Regions from separate parts of the Aliiglaciecola aliphaticivorans genome, predicted to be linked through region 1. Evidence: predicted binding sites of a transcription regulator. Region 1 holds the regulator's gene; each other region holds the start of a gene.

Evidence for each region. Region 1 encodes ArgR, which controls arginine synthesis, uptake and breakdown. Its sites were predicted from a motif close to ANTGAATANNTATTCANT; they were not measured.
Region 2: the regulator ArgR is predicted to act here: its motif matches at 2,625-2,642, upstream of ACYVIL_RS02000 (aspartate aminotransferase family protein).
Region 3: the regulator ArgR is predicted to act here: its motif matches at 2,981-2,998, upstream of ACYVIL_RS16355 (DUF2170 family protein).

Annotation. Positions count from the first base shown of each region.
Region 1 is NZ_BAAGTF010000079.1:202-6,333, reverse strand. It holds gene ACYVIL_RS20380 (TonB-dependent receptor) at 1-1,666, shown strand, start outside; gene ACYVIL_RS20375 (endonuclease/exonuclease/phosphatase family protein) at 1,779-2,969, shown strand; gene ACYVIL_RS20370 (ATP-binding cassette domain-containing protein) at 2,966-4,357, opposite strand; gene argR (transcriptional regulator ArgR) at 4,455-4,919, opposite strand; gene mdh (malate dehydrogenase) at 5,225-6,132, shown strand, end outside.
Region 2 is NZ_BAAGTF010000003.1:214,770-220,901, forward strand. It holds gene trpS (tryptophan--tRNA ligase) at 1-452, shown strand, start outside; gene ACYVIL_RS01990 (anthranilate synthase component II) at 529-1,140, shown strand; gene ACYVIL_RS01995 (HDOD domain-containing protein) at 1,211-2,371, shown strand; gene ACYVIL_RS02000 (aspartate aminotransferase family protein) at 2,828-4,033, shown strand; gene astA (arginine N-succinyltransferase) at 4,068-5,099, shown strand; gene astD (succinylglutamate-semialdehyde dehydrogenase) at 5,123-6,132, shown strand, end outside.
Region 3 is NZ_BAAGTF010000033.1:3,224-9,355, forward strand. It holds gene yajC (preprotein translocase subunit YajC) at 1-122, opposite strand, end outside; gene tgt (tRNA guanosine(34) transglycosylase Tgt) at 144-1,256, opposite strand; gene queA (tRNA preQ1(34) S-adenosylmethionine ribosyltransferase-isomerase QueA) at 1,428-2,468, opposite strand; gene ACYVIL_RS16350 (DUF6471 domain-containing protein) at 2,666-2,953, opposite strand; gene ACYVIL_RS16355 (DUF2170 family protein) at 3,170-3,559, shown strand; gene ACYVIL_RS16360 (PspA/IM30 family protein) at 3,587-4,267, shown strand; gene ACYVIL_RS16365 (potassium channel family protein) at 4,284-5,336, shown strand; gene ACYVIL_RS16370 (YjfK family protein) at 5,375-6,022, shown strand; gene ACYVIL_RS16375 (DUF350 domain-containing protein) at 6,056-6,132, shown strand, end outside.

The DNA of each region.
Region 1 (6,132 bases):
TGGAAACGATTTCGGTGAAGTTAAACTTTACTTAGATGACGTAACTGTTTACCTAGGTTCAGATGATAGTCGCCAAGCCAATGATTTGGACTGGGACGCGTTAAGCCTAATGTTCCGCGGTAACTATTACTTCGATAATGGTCATACATTAACTTTCGGTTACGAAAGCGACAAGCTAGACGTATTTAACGTTTTCATTCAACATGCTGAAACGTCACTTTCATTTGATAGCATCGAAGACTTCGAAAACGGTTTCGCAAGTGATGTTGAATATGGTGGTGCTTTCTCTGGTAACTTAGACGACCGCGCTGCTAGCTGGGGTTATACGGCTCACAGTACTTATATCCAAGACGAGTTTTATTTAACTGATGATTTGAAAGTCGTTGCTGGTTTACGCTACGACTGGATCACTTCATCTGATTATCCTGAAGAGAATGCAGATTTTCTTGCGCAAAATGGTTACAGTAATTCTGCCAACCTAGACGGTGTTAGCTTGCTTCAACCTCGTATCGGTCTTAACTATACGTTAAATGACAGCACTGAAATCCGTGGTGGTATTGGCTTGTTCTCTGGTGGTAACCCGAACGTATGGATGTCAAATAACTACTCTGGTACTAACGTAGCTGGTGGTGAAGTTGACGGCGGTGACTTCGGTTATGACGATGGTTCACGCAGCTTGTTCGACGACGATGTTGTTTGGACAAATGTAGAAGATGGTGCTCCAGTAGGTCCTGGTTACGGCGTTCCGTCTGAACTAGATGCCTTGATGGATAGCGGCGTTGCTTCTAACTTTGAGTCTAACAACTTAGACCCTGATTTTGACATGCCTAGTGAGTGGAAATTATCTGCTGGTGTGACTCACGTAACTGAATCTGATTACATTTTAAATGCAGACTTGTTAGTGTCGTTTACCCAAGATCAAGCAATGATCAAATACGTAGGTATTGAAGAAGTTGGTTTCACTGATGAAGGGTATATTGATTACGACCGCAATGGTTATGGTTCACTTGAACTAACTAACTCTGGTGAAGTATCAACCTCTTACTCATTAACTACCACACTTCAAAAGTCGTGGGACAACGGTATACGTTTGGTAGCGGGTTACTCTTATAACCATGCTGAAGATGTACAACCAATGACTAGCTCGGTTGCATTCTCTAACTACCAATACAGAGCGTTCACTAATCCTAATGAAGACGTTTCTTCGTTATCAGATTGGAACATTGAACACCGTCTTACTGCAGACTTTAGTTATGTTGTTGAGATAATCCCAGGATTGGATACTCGCTTCAATATGTATGCATTGACTCAGTCTGGTCGTCCTTATAGCTTTGCCCGTACAGATGGTAATAGCATATTTGGATATACTCCTTACCTAGATAGCGACAGTGTGTTGCCAATCGGTGTTGAGCGTAACAGCGAAGAAAGTGGCTGGTGGACTAAGGTAGATATTGCCGTTAGACAAGAAATTCCAGCGTTCTCTGAAGATCATTCAGCATCAGTAAGTTTAACTATCGACAACTTTACTAACATGTTAAACGATGATTGGGGTATCTTAGAAGAAGTTAACTATAACACTGCGCGCTTAGGTGACACTTCACCTGAAAGTCGTCAAGGTGATGCTTCTCTATGGGAAATGCGTTTAGGTATTAGCTACAAATTCTAATTTGTAACTTAACCCACTCTAAAAGCCGACTCATATGAGTCGGCTTTTTTATTTATGTTGGTTATTGATAATACATATGTTTTATAGTTTAAAAAAATAGGTTGGTTACATAATGAAATTAGTTTGGATGATTTTAGGAGTGGTGATCACTATGCAATTTATTGGCGGTGTTAGTGCTCAAGAGTCAATTCGGGTGGCGACGTTTAATGTCAGTATGGAAGCCGATAATTATCGCGATTCAGAGAAACCAGAAAACCAAAGCGATCCAAACTTGTTGTTCAAACATCTAGCCACAGGCGATCATCCGCAAATTCAAAATATTGCTCAGATCATTCAGCGCGTTAGGCCTGATATTATTCTATTAAATGAATTTGATTACTCCTCTGACGCATCGATTGGGCCCATTGCGTTTATCAATAATTACTTAAAAGTATCCCAACAAGGCCAGCAGGCTATTGATTATCCGTATTTTTATTATGGACCTGTGAATACAGGCGTCGCTAGCGGTATCGATTTAAATCAAGATGGAACTATAGAGCAAGCGGGTAATGATGCATTTGGTTATGGTCGTTATCCTGGGCAATATGGAATGTTATTACTCAGTCGCTACCCTATAGATTTAGACGGCGCACGAACGTTCCAGAAGTTCTTGTGGAAAGATATGCCGAATAATAGTTTGGCGAAAATTCAGAACGACGACGGCTCACTTTGGTATTCACCTCAAGCAACGCAAATTCTGCGATTATCGTCTAAATCCCATTGGGATATTCCCATCAAGGTAGAAGGGAAAGTGGTTCATATACTTGCAAGTCACCCAACTCCTCCGGTTTTTGATGGACCAGAAAATCGTAATGGCTTTCGCAATCACGATGAAATTCAATTTTGGAATGATTATATCAGCAGTGGTAAACAGGCAAATTATATCTATGATGATAAGGGTAAGACTGGCGGTTTTAGCGGTGACCGTTTTGTTATTTTAGGGGATTTAAATGCCTCGGCCGATGCCGGCGATGGTCAACGTACCATGATGGCTGATTTGCTTGCTCATCCACTGGTTAGTCAACAAATTTTGCCCACCAGTGTTGGTGGCGAAGAATCTGATCCCGACAATCCTAACGCAAAATATCACACGGCAGCTTGGGGGTTGGGAGTTGATTATGTAATAACCTCAAAAGCGGGTTTTACCGCTGTTGATGCTGGCGTATTTTGGCCAGGTGATAGTGAACCTGCAGAGGAATTAGTCGCTGATCGTGAATCATCTTCTGACCACCGACTCGTTTGGCGTGAACTAAGGTTACGTTAGTCGCTGCTTAGGTTTTTGTGTTGGGCAAATATGGGCAAATGTTCATCTTCGCGATGGCTAACCATGAGAATGGTGGCCAATTGCTTTTTAGCAATAGTGGTGATCACGTCCAATACTAAACGACGATTAATTTCATCTAAGCCTTGGGTAGGTTCATCTAGCACTAAAAGTGACGGGAATTTCACTAAGGCTCTGGCAATGAGCAGTAAACGTTGCTCACCAAAACTAAGTTGTTTAAAACTATGATTCGCAAGTGGCCTTAGACCAATTAAGTCCAGCCAGGCTAATGCTTGTTGTTTCTGACTAGCACTCACATCTTTATACAAACCAATGGAGTCCATGAATCCTGATAGAACGACAGTCAAGGCATTGCAACCCACTCGATAGGAGCGGTGAATATCGGGAGAGACTATCCCCAGGTGCTTTTTGATATCCCAGATAGTTTCACCGGTTCCACGTCTATGCCCCATCACAGTAACATCATTACTGAAACATTGTGGACAGTCACCGGTAACCAATTGCAACAACGTTGATTTACCTGAGCCATTTGGTCCGGTAATTATAGTGTGCTGAAAAGTATCAATACTCAAATCAGCGGATTTGAGGGCGTGATTTTCGGCATAAATGACATTGGCGTTTTTAATTCTTACTAAGGTATTTTTATGCTGACTGTGTTTGTCGGATATCATCCGCTCAAGTAACGACTTATCCAGTGCATCGAAGGCAAATATTGTATCAATAGTAGTTTGCGCATCTTCTACTGATAAACCGCTTAAATCGTGTAAGCTATGGTTATCAACTAAGGCGAATGAACTTATCCATTCTGGAATGTCCTGGCGATTACTCAACAACATAATTAAAGTAATTCCTTGGCTGTTGAGTTGGCTTAATACGTTGCTCAATTGAGCTCTTGATGCGATATCTAAATCGTCAAATGGATTGTCTAAAATAACGTATTCGGCACCAGAAAGTATCGCTTTTAAAATTAATAGTTTGCGAGACTCGCCCGTGCTCAGTTGGCGAAAGCCTGTTTCTAACCTATGTTCTAGATGAAACTGTTTAACAAAGGGGTGGTCGAGACTTTCTTCAGGTAAAAAGTCTTTTGCTGGGGTGCCAAAATCAATTTCATCAGTGATATCGGTTTCATCAATCTTCAACTCATTTTCATAAACGGCTTGCAGGGTTTCAAATGAAACTAAGCTAATTAAATCTGGGTGTGGAAAATGTAAGTGAGTAGACTCGCATTCATTCAGTTTTCCCATAAGAAGCTGATCGACAAATTGTTTGCCTGAACCATTTTTACCTAAAACGGCTATTGCACTATTTTGTTTTATCTGCCAAGAATCAACGGTTAATTTGGGATGACGAAATTGTTCGATAGAAATCATTGCTAAACAACTCACAATTGTATGAAAGGGCCACTAAGTGTGATAACTAATTTATTTATCGTTAAGTTTAGTTAAGGCTTATTTATAAAAGATACGGTTAAACATTCTCAAATAGCGCTTCGACTTTTTTACGGGTTTCTTCAATATTACTGATATCGGCGGGCGCGATAAAAATTGTATCATCACCGGCAATCGTACCTAACACACCGTCTTTTTGACTAAGGGAATCTAATAAACGGGCGATGAGTTGAGCCGCACCTGGGCTGGTACGAATAATGACCATGACATTATTATGCACAATATCTAATACAAGTTGACGCAATGGGCTCTTCGCCGTCGGCATACCCATCTCTGGCGGCAAACAGTAAACCATGTCTCCGCGCGCATTACGGGTGCGTACGGCACCAAATTTACTAAGCATTCGGGATACTTTAGATTGACTGATACTGCCAAACCCTTGTTCCGTTAATGCATCAACAATTTCACCTTGTGAGCCAAAGCTTTCTGTTTTTAAAATATCTTTAAACGCTTTAACCAATTCTTCTTGTTTTGTATTAGACATGCAACCCTCGCTATTTACCGCTATAGTTTGACACAATCTAATCAGGGTAGGTAGCCTTGTTTATAAGTCGCAGAATACTTTGAATAAATATCATATAGTTAAAGCATCTGTTTTGAGTTGCTGCAAACTATTGAATTCATCGCTTGTAACCCATATATTCTATTGAGCCTTAAAAACTAACTGAATGTTAGGCTCAAAGCGCTATATTGCAAAACAGATAGTGAACATTCACCACAATAAATTGTTTTTTTATGCGGCTTCCTCTATGGTTTGCCGTGAATTTAATAGTCCCACAGGAGACAACTATGAAAGTAGCGGTATTAGGTGCTGCAGGCGGCATTGGTCAAGCCCTTTCCCTTCTATTGAAAACCCAGTTACCAGCTGGTTCTGAATTAGCTTTATATGATGTTGCACCTGTTGTGCCAGGAGTGGCGGTTGATTTGAGCCATATCCCAACAGACGTAAAAGTTGAAGGTTTTGGTAAAGATGACTTAGCAACTGCATTACAAGGTTGTGATATTGTTTTGATCCCTGCAGGTGTACCTCGTAAACCTGGTATGGATCGTTCTGATTTGTTCAATATCAATGCGGGTATCGTTAAAAACCTAGTTGAAGGTATTGCGGATAATTGCCCTGATGCATGTACATGTATTATTACTAACCCTGTTAACACTACTGTTGCGATTGCTGCGGAAACGTTAAAAGCTAAGGGTGTTTACAACAAAAACAAATTGTTCGGTGTCACCACTCTTGATGTTATCCGTTCTGAGACTTTTGTAGCTGAATTGAAAGGTTTGAGTACTACTAGCGTGCACGTTCCTGTTATTGGCGGTCACTCTGGAACAACTATTCTACCTTTACTTTCACAAGTTGAAGGTGTGACATTTAGCGATGACGAAATTGCAAGCTTAACAACTCGCATTCAAAATGCAGGAACTGAAGTTGTTGAAGCTAAAGCCGGTGGCGGATCTGCTACTTTGTCTATGGGTCAAGCTGCTGCAAGATTCTGTTTGTCGCTAGTTGCTGCAATGAAAGGCGATAACGTCGTTGAGTATACTTACGTAGAAACCAACTCAGACGACGCAGTATTTTTCTCTCACCCTGTAAGATTAGGTCCAAACGGCGTAGAAGAAATTCTATCCTACGGTGAGTTGAGCGAGTTTGAACAAAACGCTAAAGAATCAATGCTTGACGGTTTACGTGGAGATATTGA
Region 2 (6,132 bases), on a different contig from region 1:
GCATAATGAGTCTTCAGGATCCGAGTAGTAAGATGTCAAAATCTGATGCGAATCCAAACAACTTTGTTGGCCTGCTAGAAGACACGAAAAAAATCAGTAAAAAGATTAAACGTGCAGTGACTGACTCCGATGAGCAAGCTCGTATCTATTTCGACAAACAGGAGAAGCCAGGGGTTTCGAATCTATTATCCTTACTATCCTGTGCGACCGGCAAGAGTATCGACAGTCTAGTGCCTGAATACGAAGACAAAATGTATGGTCATTTAAAAGGTGACGTGGCAGATGCCGTGGTTGCTTTGTTAGAACCTATTCAAACTAGATTCCACGAAATACGTTCAGACCAAACCTATTTGAATAGCGTCATGAAAGATGGGGCTGAAAAAGCCAGTGCTCGCGCTTCGGTCATGATTGAAAAAGTGTTTAAATCCGTTGGGTTTATTCCAAAGCCATAGGCACAAAACGTTTCAGAAATTCATTTGTTGAAAGTAATGTTGTTGTGATAGCTGTTTATTAGGAAAGTAAATTGTCATGCTATTGTTGATCGATAATTATGACTCATTTACTCACAACCTTGCACGTTACTTTCGAGAATTGAATGTAGAAGTTCAGGTAGTGAGAAATGACCAAATAACCTGTGCGCAAATTGCACAATTAGCGCCAAAGTATTTGGTTTTCTCGCCCGGGCCTTGTACCCCCAATGAAGCGGGGGTGACCTTAGAAGCGATTCAAAACTTCGCTGGCAAGATCCCTATTTTAGGAGTCTGTTTAGGGCATCAAGCCATCGGACAAGTGTTTGGTGCAAAAGTAGAAGTAGCTGAACACATTATGCATGGCAAGACCTCAAGTATCCGCCATAAAGGAACCTCATTGTTTGACAATATAGAGGATCCGTTTGTTGCTACCCGTTATCATTCGTTAATCCTGAATACGCCTTCATTACCAAACGCATTTCGTGTAACGGCTTGGTGCGAAGAATTCAATAACGTTGAGCCCATGGCAATTGAACACATAAGTTGGCCGCTAATGGGGGTGCAATTTCACCCAGAATCACTTTTAACCTTAGAAGGGCATAAATTGCTATCTAATTTTGTTAACATTGCCGATAAATGGTGGATAGATAAAAGCCAAGGTGCTTTTTAGCTCAGTTTGAGCAACTAATTTAATAAGAACACTCTCTTTAAATATTATTCAAAGGCACTAAGAAAAATCCATGAGCGAACTTTTGGCACTGAAGAACGAAATCAATTTACGCTTTGATTACTTAACGATAAGTCTAAAGTTAGCTCAGCAGCATATGGGAGTAGGAAGCGAACCCAGCGCCGTTGAATCAGACGTGAGTAAAGATACGCAACGCACCTTACTAGAAGTCGAAAAACAAGCTAGGTATGATAAAGAGCTCAACAGGCTCTCTTATTCAAACTATGTTCAAAGTCTTCAAAACAAGATACACAATGAAATTAATAAACGTATAAAGCTACAACTTGAAGATAAACAACAACTAGTTCACAACGTTTTAGGCTTCGACCAAAACCTTCCAGATTTACTCGATGCTTTGGCAACGAAAGCAACTTCAATTAGTAAAATTGAACCTATAGCTGCGGGTATGCCTTGGCTATATGATGAATTAATCAGACTGATCAATACACCTAAGTATCGTAGGGTCGATTCTAATGGCAAAGTTGTAGTGGTCGAAAGCTTAAAAACAGCGTTAAGTTATTTAGGGGTGGAGAATATCAAAATGTTGATTCCATCCATTGCATTTAGACGCTGTTTGCCACAAATTACCGACCCTTTCCCTAAAATTAAAGTGCAAATGATGGATGCGTCCATTGGCACCGCGATGTCCTGTAAAAAACTAGCCCAAGTAAATAAGTTAGATAGTTATAATGCTTTTTTGTTAGGCTTATTCCATGATTTTGGAAAAATTGTGATCATTCGTTTATTTTTCAAGTTCTTTGACGAAGTACACAGGGAAGCATTGTTAGAAGCACAGAATCAACGTAAACCTGATGAACATTTTGCATTAGGTGAAGTGACACCTTCCGAAACCTTTTTGTTACAAGCACTAAACAAATATGGTTTTGCTCTAAGCACTGAATTGCTCTCGCACATGCCATTTAAACGACTCGCTTTTGTTGAAGCAATGGGCGATTTTGCGAGCGACAAAGAAATCGCAGATTTATCCCCTCTAGGGAAAGTATTGGTTCAAGGAGAAGGTTACAATCGATACCGTACCCTTAAAGCAAATAAATTGATTACATTAGAAGAAGCGAAAGTATATCTGCGACAATTTAGTTTTCCCAAAGGGGCATTAGCAGAATTGAAGCTAACAAACTTGCGTGATTTCGACATCATTTTGGATGAAAAGTAGCCAACCTCGTTTCTTAGAAGAAAACCTATATAAATTTGTTAAATTTTTTTTTACATATTCATGCAAACCACTTTAATCTTGTAATAATCTTCCTCTGTGGCAAATCTAAAGGGAGATATGCCCATGTTATTTCATAGTTAGCGTATTTTAATCAAATTGCCCAGCCTCAAATGCCCCCACTCACAGATTTTTTAGACATCTACACGCTACTCGGACGTAGCACAAATTTATTCAGCCATGGAGGTTTCCTTAGTATTAATAGTTATTCACTATTCCTGCAAAATTAGCCGCATCCCTTTAAATTTAAGGGTTTTCGGCATTTCTGCTAGAGACAGATTGATTTAAATCTGACACAATGCGCAGTCCAAATTGGTCGTTGGGCAGCATATTATTGCTGCCAACAGAGTATTAATCAGAAGTGAAAATACACGTCCAGAATTTTAAGTGAGGTAAAGAATGCAAGTAACACGCGCAACGTTTGACGAAGTTATGGTTCCTAATTATAACCCAGCTGCCATAGTTCCTGTAAAAGGCCAGGGATCGCGAGTATGGGATCAGGAAGGGAAAGAATACATAGACTTTGCCGGTGGTATCGCTGTGAACGTATTAGGTCATTGCCACCCTGATTTAGTTGCGACATTGAAAGAGCAAGGCGAAAAGCTTTGGCATCTTAGTAATGTTTTTACAAATGAACCGGCGCTTCGTTTAGGTAAAAAGTTAACTCACGCCACTTTCGCGGATAAAGCTTACTTTTGTAACTCAGGCGCAGAAGCAAATGAAGCCGCACTGAAATTAGCTAGACGTTATGCATTAGAACATTTTGGCGAAGATAAAAATCAAATCATCGCCTTTAACCAAGGTTTTCACGGACGTACATTTTTCACCGTCACTGTGGGCGGCCAATCAGCTTATTCAGATGGTTTTGGTCCAAAACCTGGCGCTGTTGAGCATGTCGACTTCAACAACCTTGATGCACTGAAAGACATTATTTCAGACAAAACCTGTGCGGTCATCATGGAACCTTTGCAAGGCGAAGGCGGTGTCATTAGCTCCACCCAGGAATTTGTGGAAGGCGTCCGTGCGTTATGTTCTGAACACAATGCATTACTTATATTTGATGAAGTCCAATCAGGTGTAGGCCGTACAGGCAACCTATATGCTTATATGGGTCTTAATGTAATTCCTGATATTTTGACGACTGCAAAATCCTTAGGTGGCGGTTTTCCCATTGGTGCCATGTTAACGACTACAGAAATTGCTGCTAGTTTGAAAGTGGGTACTCACGGAAGTACATATGGCGGTAATCCATTAGCTTGTGCTGTGGCTGAAAAAGTGCTGGATATTGTGAATACACCAGCGGTTCTGCAGGACGTTAAGCGTAAAGAGCAATTATTCCGTGATGGCCTTGAAAAAATTAACCAGAAATTTCATGTATTCAGTGAAATTCGTGGTGAAGGCCTATTGATAGGTTGTGCCTTAGCTGAACAATATCAAGGGAAAGCAAGAGACTTCTTAGTGGCCTCGGCCGCTAATAATATGATGTGTTTGGTTGCAGGCGCAAACGTGGTGCGGTTTGCTCCTTCATTGGTCATTCCTGATGAAGATATTGCCGAAGGACTAGCTCGGTTTGAACGTGCTATTGAGCATGTTGTAAATAGCTAAGTTAACACGCGAACAGTAAAGTGAGCACCCTACTATGAAAGTGATCCGTCCTATTGCGTTAAGCGATTATGATGAGTTGTACAATATTGCGGTTGAATCAGGCATTGGTTTTACATCATTGCCTGTTAACGAAGGTCTATTGCGACGCAAAATAGAACAATCTGAAATTGCATTTCGAGAGCAGGTCGATAAGCCTGCAAACCAAAGCTATTTATTTGTAATGGAAGATACCGATAGCCATGAGGTTGTCGGTACTAGCGGTATTGCTGCAACTGTCGGTTTAGAAGACTCTTTTTACCACTACCATTGTGGCAAAGTGGTTCACGCTTCTCGCGAACTTAAAATTCACAATACTGTCGACATTCTTACCCTATGTAACGACTACACAGGTGTATCTGAAATTTGTACATTGTTTCTTAAAGAAAGTGCCCGACAAGGCAGTAATGGTCGCCTGCTTTCTAAGTTTAGATTTTTGTTTATGCTAGAGCATCAAACACGATTTTCAGAAACAGTAATTGCTGAAATGCGCGGAGTAAGTGACGAAAACGGAAGATCTCCTTTTTGGCAGTGGCTTGAAGAACATTTCTTTTCAATGGACTTCCCTACTGCGGATTACTTAACCGGCATTGGTGATAAAGTGTTCATTGCCGAGCTAATGCCTAAATACCCTATTTATGTGAGTTTACTCAGCAAAGCGGCGCAAGCTGTTATTGGTCAGGTTCACGAAAAAACCCGTCCCGCTTTGCAGCTTTTGCAGCAAGAAGGGTTTATTAGCCGTGGTTATGTCGATATTTTCGACGGCGGTCCAACCGTAGAAGCCAATATCCAACATATTAGAACCGCTCAAGCTAGTCGCAAGCTACCCATCAAAATTGACCAGCAAAAAGCGGCTGAAGGCACCTTGTGTTACGTAATTAACACCAAGGTAAAAGACTTCAGAGCAATTTCTACAGAAGTTTATGTGGATGCTGACAACAACTTTGCGTATCTCTCTCCCCAAAGCGCTGCAGCGTTAATGGTCGCTGAAAATGACCAAATACGTTATGCACCAACCAAAATAATTTAATAACCCAGCCATAGGAATTATGTATGACGACACAAGCCCACTATATTGCAGGTGAGTGGCACCTAGGTGAAGGTCACGATATTCAATCAATTGATCCCGCGAAAAACACTATTATTTGGCAAGCCAAGTCGGCTTCGCCTAAACAGATAGATTCAGCCATTAAAGCGGCTCGAAATGCGTTTATCAGCTGGAGTGATTTCGCCCTTGAAAAGCGCTTGGAAATCGTTAAGCGCTATGCAGAGCTGCTTACTGAAAACAAACAAGACTTGGCATTAACCATTGCTCAAGAAACAGGAAAACCGTTATGGGAAACCGCCACTGAAGTCGGTGCTATGGTCGGTAAAATAGCCATATCAGAACGTGCCTATCAAGATCGCACAGGCACAGTTGAAAACCCAATGCCTGTTGGCAAAGCCTTTATTCGCCACAAGCCTCATGGTGTAGTTGCTGTATTTGGTCCTTATAACTTTCCAGGACACCTGCCGAATGGACACATAGTTCCGGCCCTTATCGCCGGTAACTGCATAGTATTTAAACCTAGCGACCTAACACCTTTAGTGGCTCAGAAAATGGTAAAACTCTGGCAACAAGCTGGTTTACCAGCTGGAGTTTTGAATTTAGTGCAAGGTGAAGTAGAAACAGGCAAAGCACTAGCCAGTCATACTGATATTGATGGCCTATTTTTCACCGGAAGTTCTCGCACTGGCAAAATTCTGCATGAACAGTTTGCTGGCCATCCCGGCAAAATACTAGCGTTAGAAATGGGCGGTAATAATCCCCTTATCGTAAAAGATGCAAAAGATATTGATGCAGTGGTTCACGATATTGTGCAATCAGCATTTGTCACCTCTGGACAACGTTGCACCTGTGCTCGCCGTTTGTTTATTCAAACCGGTGAACAAGGCGACGCAATCCTAGCGAAGCTGATTGAGGTCACCAAAAATATCAAAGTTGACCATTATGATGCCGAAGATCAGCCTTTTATGGGCGCGATGATCTCTGCTAATGCCGCAGCAGGAATGGTTAAAGCACA
Region 3 (6,132 bases), on a different contig from region 1:
TGTGGACGATACAGCATAAAGTAGAAAATTAATCCGAAAACACCCAATAAGATCAGCATTTCAAAACCACCGCCCTGTGCGCCAGCGTCTTGTGCATAAGCATTAGAAATAAAAAAACTCATAAATTCCTCATATATTTTTAGTTATAAAGCCGGTACCGGCATATCTTTTTGTGCGTAAAACTCTTCAACAAAGTCATCAAGCTTTTGTTCAGCGATAGCGTCACGCAACCCCTGCATGACTCGTTGATAGTAACGAAGGTTGTGTATGGTGTTTAATCTAGCACCGAGTATTTCATTACATTTGTCTAAATGATGTAAGTATGACCGTGAATAATTTTTACAAGTATAACAATCACATTTCTCATCTAAAGGCCCAGTATCTGTTTTGTGTTTGGCATTGCGTATTTTAATAACGCCATCGGTAACAAATAAATGACCATTTCTAGCATTCCGCGTCGGCATAACACAATCAAACATGTCGATTCCGCGGCGAACCGCTTCAACGATGTCTTCTGGTCGCCCTACTCCCATCAAATAGCGCGGCTTTTCAGCGGGAATTTTATCTGCGGTATGATCCAAAACTCGAATCATATCTTCTTTTGGCTCGCCGACAGATAAACCACCAATGGCGTAACCGTCAAAACCGATATCTTCAAGACCTTTCAAAGATTGATCACGCAATCCTTCATACATACCACCTTGAATAATCCCAAACAACGCTGACGGGTTACCTTCATGGGCTTGTTTACTGCGTTTCGCCCAACGTAATGACAATTCCATGGAACGACGAGCTTCAGGCTCTGTGGCAGGATAAGGAGTACACTCATCAAATATCATGACGATATCAGACCCCAGATCACGTTGAACTTCCATTGACTTTTCCGGGGTAAGCAGTATTTTCTCGCCATTAATTGGCGATCTGAAGGTGACCCCTTCTTCGGTTATTTTACGTAAATCACCTAAACTAAACACCTGAAAACCGCCACTGTCCGTGAGTATTGGTTTATGCCAATGCATGAAATCATGTAAATCGCCATGCTGTTTCATGATTTCAGTACCCGGACGTAACATCAAGTGAAAGGTATTACCCAAACAGATCTGTGCTCCTGACTCTTCTATCTCTTCAGGCGTCATCCCTTTAACCGTGCCATAAGTACCAACAGGCATGAAAGCAGGTGTTTCTACAACACCTCGGTCAAACGTTAATCTACCGCGGCGGGCTTTGCCATCGGTTGTATCTAATTCAAATTTCATTTTTAACCTTTTAAAATTTCTGCATACCGGAAAACAGTCCAGTGCTGAAAAACAGCGGGGATTATAAAGGAATAATGAGCAAGCTGAAATCATCAAAAGGTAATTTCAGCTTGAAAGTTGCCTTAATAAGCGAAATGCGTGGATTTATCGCTGCGATTTCCTCGTCAACGGTTAAGATTTTTCGATAAACATGGCATCACCATAACTGAAAAATCGGTATTCTTTAGCGATTGCTTGCTGATACGCCTGCATCACGTTTTCTCTACCGGCAAAGGCACTAATTAGCATAATTAAGGTGGACTCTGGTAAGTGAAAATTCGTCAGCATTGCATCTACTATTTCAAACTGATAACCAGGATAAATAAAAATATCGGTATCTTCAAAAAAGGCTTCAAGGGGCTTACCTTTTTTAATACTTGCTGCAGCGGCCGACTCCAATGAACGCACAGACGTTGTCCCTACAGCGATAACTCGTTTTCCCTTTGCTCTGGCTAAATTAATTGCATCCACAACATCTTGCGGTACTTCTGCATATTCGGAATGCATATGGTGGTCTTGAATATTATCTACGCGGACGGGCTGAAACGTCCCTGCCCCTACATGTAAAGTAACAAATGCGGTATTCACCCCTTTTTGTTGCAAGGCTTCAAGGGTTGCCTCGTCAAAATGCAACCCAGCCGTTGGCGCAGCTACGGCACCCGGTTTTTCAGAATAAACAGTCTGATATCGCTCTTTGTCAGAATCTTCATCTGGTCGGTCAATGTAGGGAGGTAGGGGCATATGTCCGAATTTTTCTAATAGGCTAAGCACAGGTTCCTCATTCACAACCCGTAATTCGAACAATTGATCGTGACGAGTCACCATTTCCATTTGGATATGCTCTTCTAATATCAGTAATGCTCCTGGTTTGGGTGACTTGCTTGACTTCACGTGGGCTAACACGGTTTTTTCATCAATAATGCGTTCAACCAATACTTCGACTTTTCCACCGGTTGATTTTTTGCCAAGTAATCTGGCTGGGATCACTCGGGTATTATTAAAAATAAGTAAATCCCCCTCATCCACTAAATCAAGAAAAGCAGAAAAATGTGTATCTTTTAAATTGCCAGTTCTACCATCTAAACACAGTAATTTGCTGGCAGTTCTTTGTTCTGTGGGGTATCGAGCGATTAGCCGCTCAGGTAAATCAAAATGGAAATCAGATAATTTCATGGCGTTTGGTTAGCCCAACTGTAAGTTAATATTCGTTATTTTACGTATTAAAAAATATACCTGCAACGCTTTATCCATACTCGCTTTTCCTTGAGTTCTGGTTGTAACAGTATAAATTGTAACCATCTTATTTTTTCGATGTTTCTCCCAAACATAGTTTCCCCAGCCGCCCTAGCTGGGTTTTTTTTGTCTGTTTTTCAAACATCATCTTCATCTAGCGATATTTGCATGTCAGCAAATATCTCAATGATATCCTCACGTTCAATTTTACGCATTTTTAAAACATAAACGATTTGCAAAAGTAAATCGGCACCTAAAATCCCCTTATTTACTTTGTTGCGTAAATTATCAGCACTCTGGACAACACCAATTGTGTTCAATCGCTCACTGAGATCTTGGTATTTCACGCCACGTTTAGACATTTCTGCCTTTATGATTCGCTGCACGACTTGTCGCCAGTTTGCATTATCTTGTTTTTTCGCCACTTCACACCCACTAAAAATAAACCATTTTGTGAATTATAATTCACAAAAATAAACCATACAACTCAAAAAGGTAAAATAAAGTTTGACATTAAAAATCATTTGTCAGTACAATTCGACTCGTTGCGAAAAAACTTACAATTCATTTTGAACTGATCATGTTTTTTCGTTTACAAAGGTAACATACTATAGTCATTACACTGACAGGAGAGTAGGCATATGACTTGGGACCTTGATCAACTTGAGACCCTATTATCAGATAACGACAACATTGTTGTCACCCGTGAAGAAAATTGTTTATTGATCGGAAATGGTGATGGTTTAGATGCATGGTTAGCACTCAGTGGAGAGCAAATTATTATCGAATCCATTTTATTTTCAAGTTCAGAAGTCAAAGATAAAGCAGCTTTGAACGAAGAGATATTGAAAACCCATATGTTGTTTCCGTTAACAACTATTGGAATATCTCAAGTTGCTGAACAAGACTATTACACTGCATTTGGTGCCTTGAGCTCACAATCTAAAGCAGAAAGCATCAAAATTGAACTCGATGCTTTATTCCACAATGTGGCTGCATTCTTAGACGCTTATCAAGAGCATTTGCACTAAAACATTAAGGTATTTTGGGAGAAGATTATGTCGGTTTGGAGAAAGTTAGTTACAGCGGTAAAAGGTGGCGCAACAGAAGCGGCTCAATCAGTTGTAGACAGTCAAGCCATTCGAATTCTAGAACAAGAGATTCGCGATGCAAAAGAAGAGTTACGTAAATCAGACCATGCACGTACTCAAATTTTAGCAAAGTGTAAATTGGCAAAACAAAAGGTTGATAGCCTGAAAGTATCAATTGGTCAATATGAAGAGCACGCTCGTAAAGCCATTGAATCTGACCGTCAATTGGCTTTGGATTGTGCACAAAAAGTTGCGGACTTAACCGCAGAAATGGAATCCGAACAAGAGTTTCTTGATCAATTCACCCAATCAGAAAAACAGCTTGCTGCCAATATTAACCAAGCTAAAGACAATTTGAAGCGTTTGGAACAGCAAGTCGATATGGTGAAGGCGACGGAATCAGTGCAAAAAGCCCAAGTAGCGGTTTCATCCAGACACATGGGCGCAAACAGTAAAATGAAAACCGCGACTGAATCGCTAAATCGTATTCAAGACAAACAGAAATTGCGCAGTGCAGAATTAGAGGCGGCTGAAGAACTTGCCTCTAGCGACTCAACCACTGACTTAGAAAAGCGGTTGGCTGAGGCTGGAATTAAAGGCGGAAAAAGCTCAGCTGATGATGAACTCAAACGTATTTTAGGCGAATAAATTGGTTAGCGTATAAATGCTGTTAGTCCTTAAGGTACGTAAAGTACTCACCCGAGTCTTTTCTGAGATGCGCTGGTACACCATTGTACTAGCGCTTTTGTTTTATGCCCTAACTACATGGCTTTTACTGTATGCCTCTGGCGAGCATGACCTACTCAATGTAAATGATTTTGTTTATTGGTTAGTTGTTACCGGTTCTACCGTTGGATATGGTGATATGTCACCGGTGACAAGTGCAGGAAAATACATAGTCTCGTTTTATGTCATCCCATTAGGGTTGAGTATATTTGCCTTAGTCCTTGGGCGGATCGCGGCTTGGGTGTCTATGCAATGGCAAAAAGGAGTGAAAGGTTTGAAACCATTAGATCTTGAAAACCATGTTTTGGTAATTGGCTGGAATGGCCAACGCACTATTCAACTGCTTAACTTGCTACTTAAAGAACGAGCAGAAACGGAAAATAAACCCGAAATTGTGTTATGTGTTAAAGCTGATATCGACAATCCAATGCCCGACAAGATTGAATTCATCAAAGTCATATCTTTTAACAACGATAAAGAAATGGATAGAGCTTGTGTGGATAAGGCTGCGGTTATTGTGATGGACAATGAAGAAGATGATGTCACAATGACCACCTCTTTGTATTGTAGTAAAAGAAATAACAGCGCCCACCTTCTTGCTTATTTTAAAGATGAATCTTTAGTCGACTTGCTGCAAACCCATTGTCCCAATATCGAATGTACCCCCAGTGTCGCCGTTGAAATGTTGGCTAAGTCAGCATTTGATCCAGGCTCCAGCCTACTGCAACACGACTTATTGACGGTACAAGAAGGTCAAGCTCAATTTTCAATTGAAGTACCTGATTCCGTGCAGCAGATATCTGTTGAAAAACTATTTATAACCTTAAAACAGCGCTATAACGCGACTTTCATTGGCTTTGTTGAACCAAGTATTCCGGCAAAAGTGACTTTAAATCCTAATTTTGATGTAACTATCCTGCCCAAATACAAACTCTTTTATATTGCTGAACAACGCATCAATCACTTCGATTGGCAACTATTGTCTGAGTAACAAAGCAAGTAACAGGTAAGATAAAAAACGGAGAAATCATGTTTTCAAAATGGTTTACCAAAAAAGATAAGCAATCTGAAATAACAGCGCCGGAAATAATGGGCCTATATTTAGGAGGCTCCTTCGAGCTTGATGATCTAAAACTCAAACTTATCGAACCTGAATTGGTGATTGAAGGTGCTGCTAGACACCACTTAATCCAGGCTGTAGGCGAAGCCCATTTAGATACAGGTGGAAAAATTTTGCGTTATTACACCGATGACGATGCATTTTTACAGGTTGTATTAGATGGTGGCGACACAGAAAATCACATCACTGATGTGAAGTTATGGTACTTTTACAATACACAGACCGTGGGAACGGACAAGCAATGGAAAGACTTGCTCGAAGGCCAGGTTTCTCAACCTCATTATCAAATTGAAAACAATCAGTATAATCGTGTTTGGGACGCTGTTGGCGAGGAATCCCCTCCAGTAGCAATGACAGAGAAAACATTTGAATTGGATGGCGATACTAGTCAAACGGATCAATTCGTTATGCTATATGAACGAGAAATCGGTCAAGAATCCTTCGAAACCTTATTGGTTTGTGCTGAAGAAAAAATTGTAGATAATAACCATGATCGTTGCCTTGTTATCAGTACCGGCTTCGATATTTTGCCTGCCGATATAAAAATAAACGGTTAGCAAATTAACGTATACACAGAAAAGGAAAAATCGATGGATATATTGTTGGATTCAATCGCCGGATTAGGTAATTTTGCAATCTATTTTGTGGTTTCAATAGTGCTGTTATT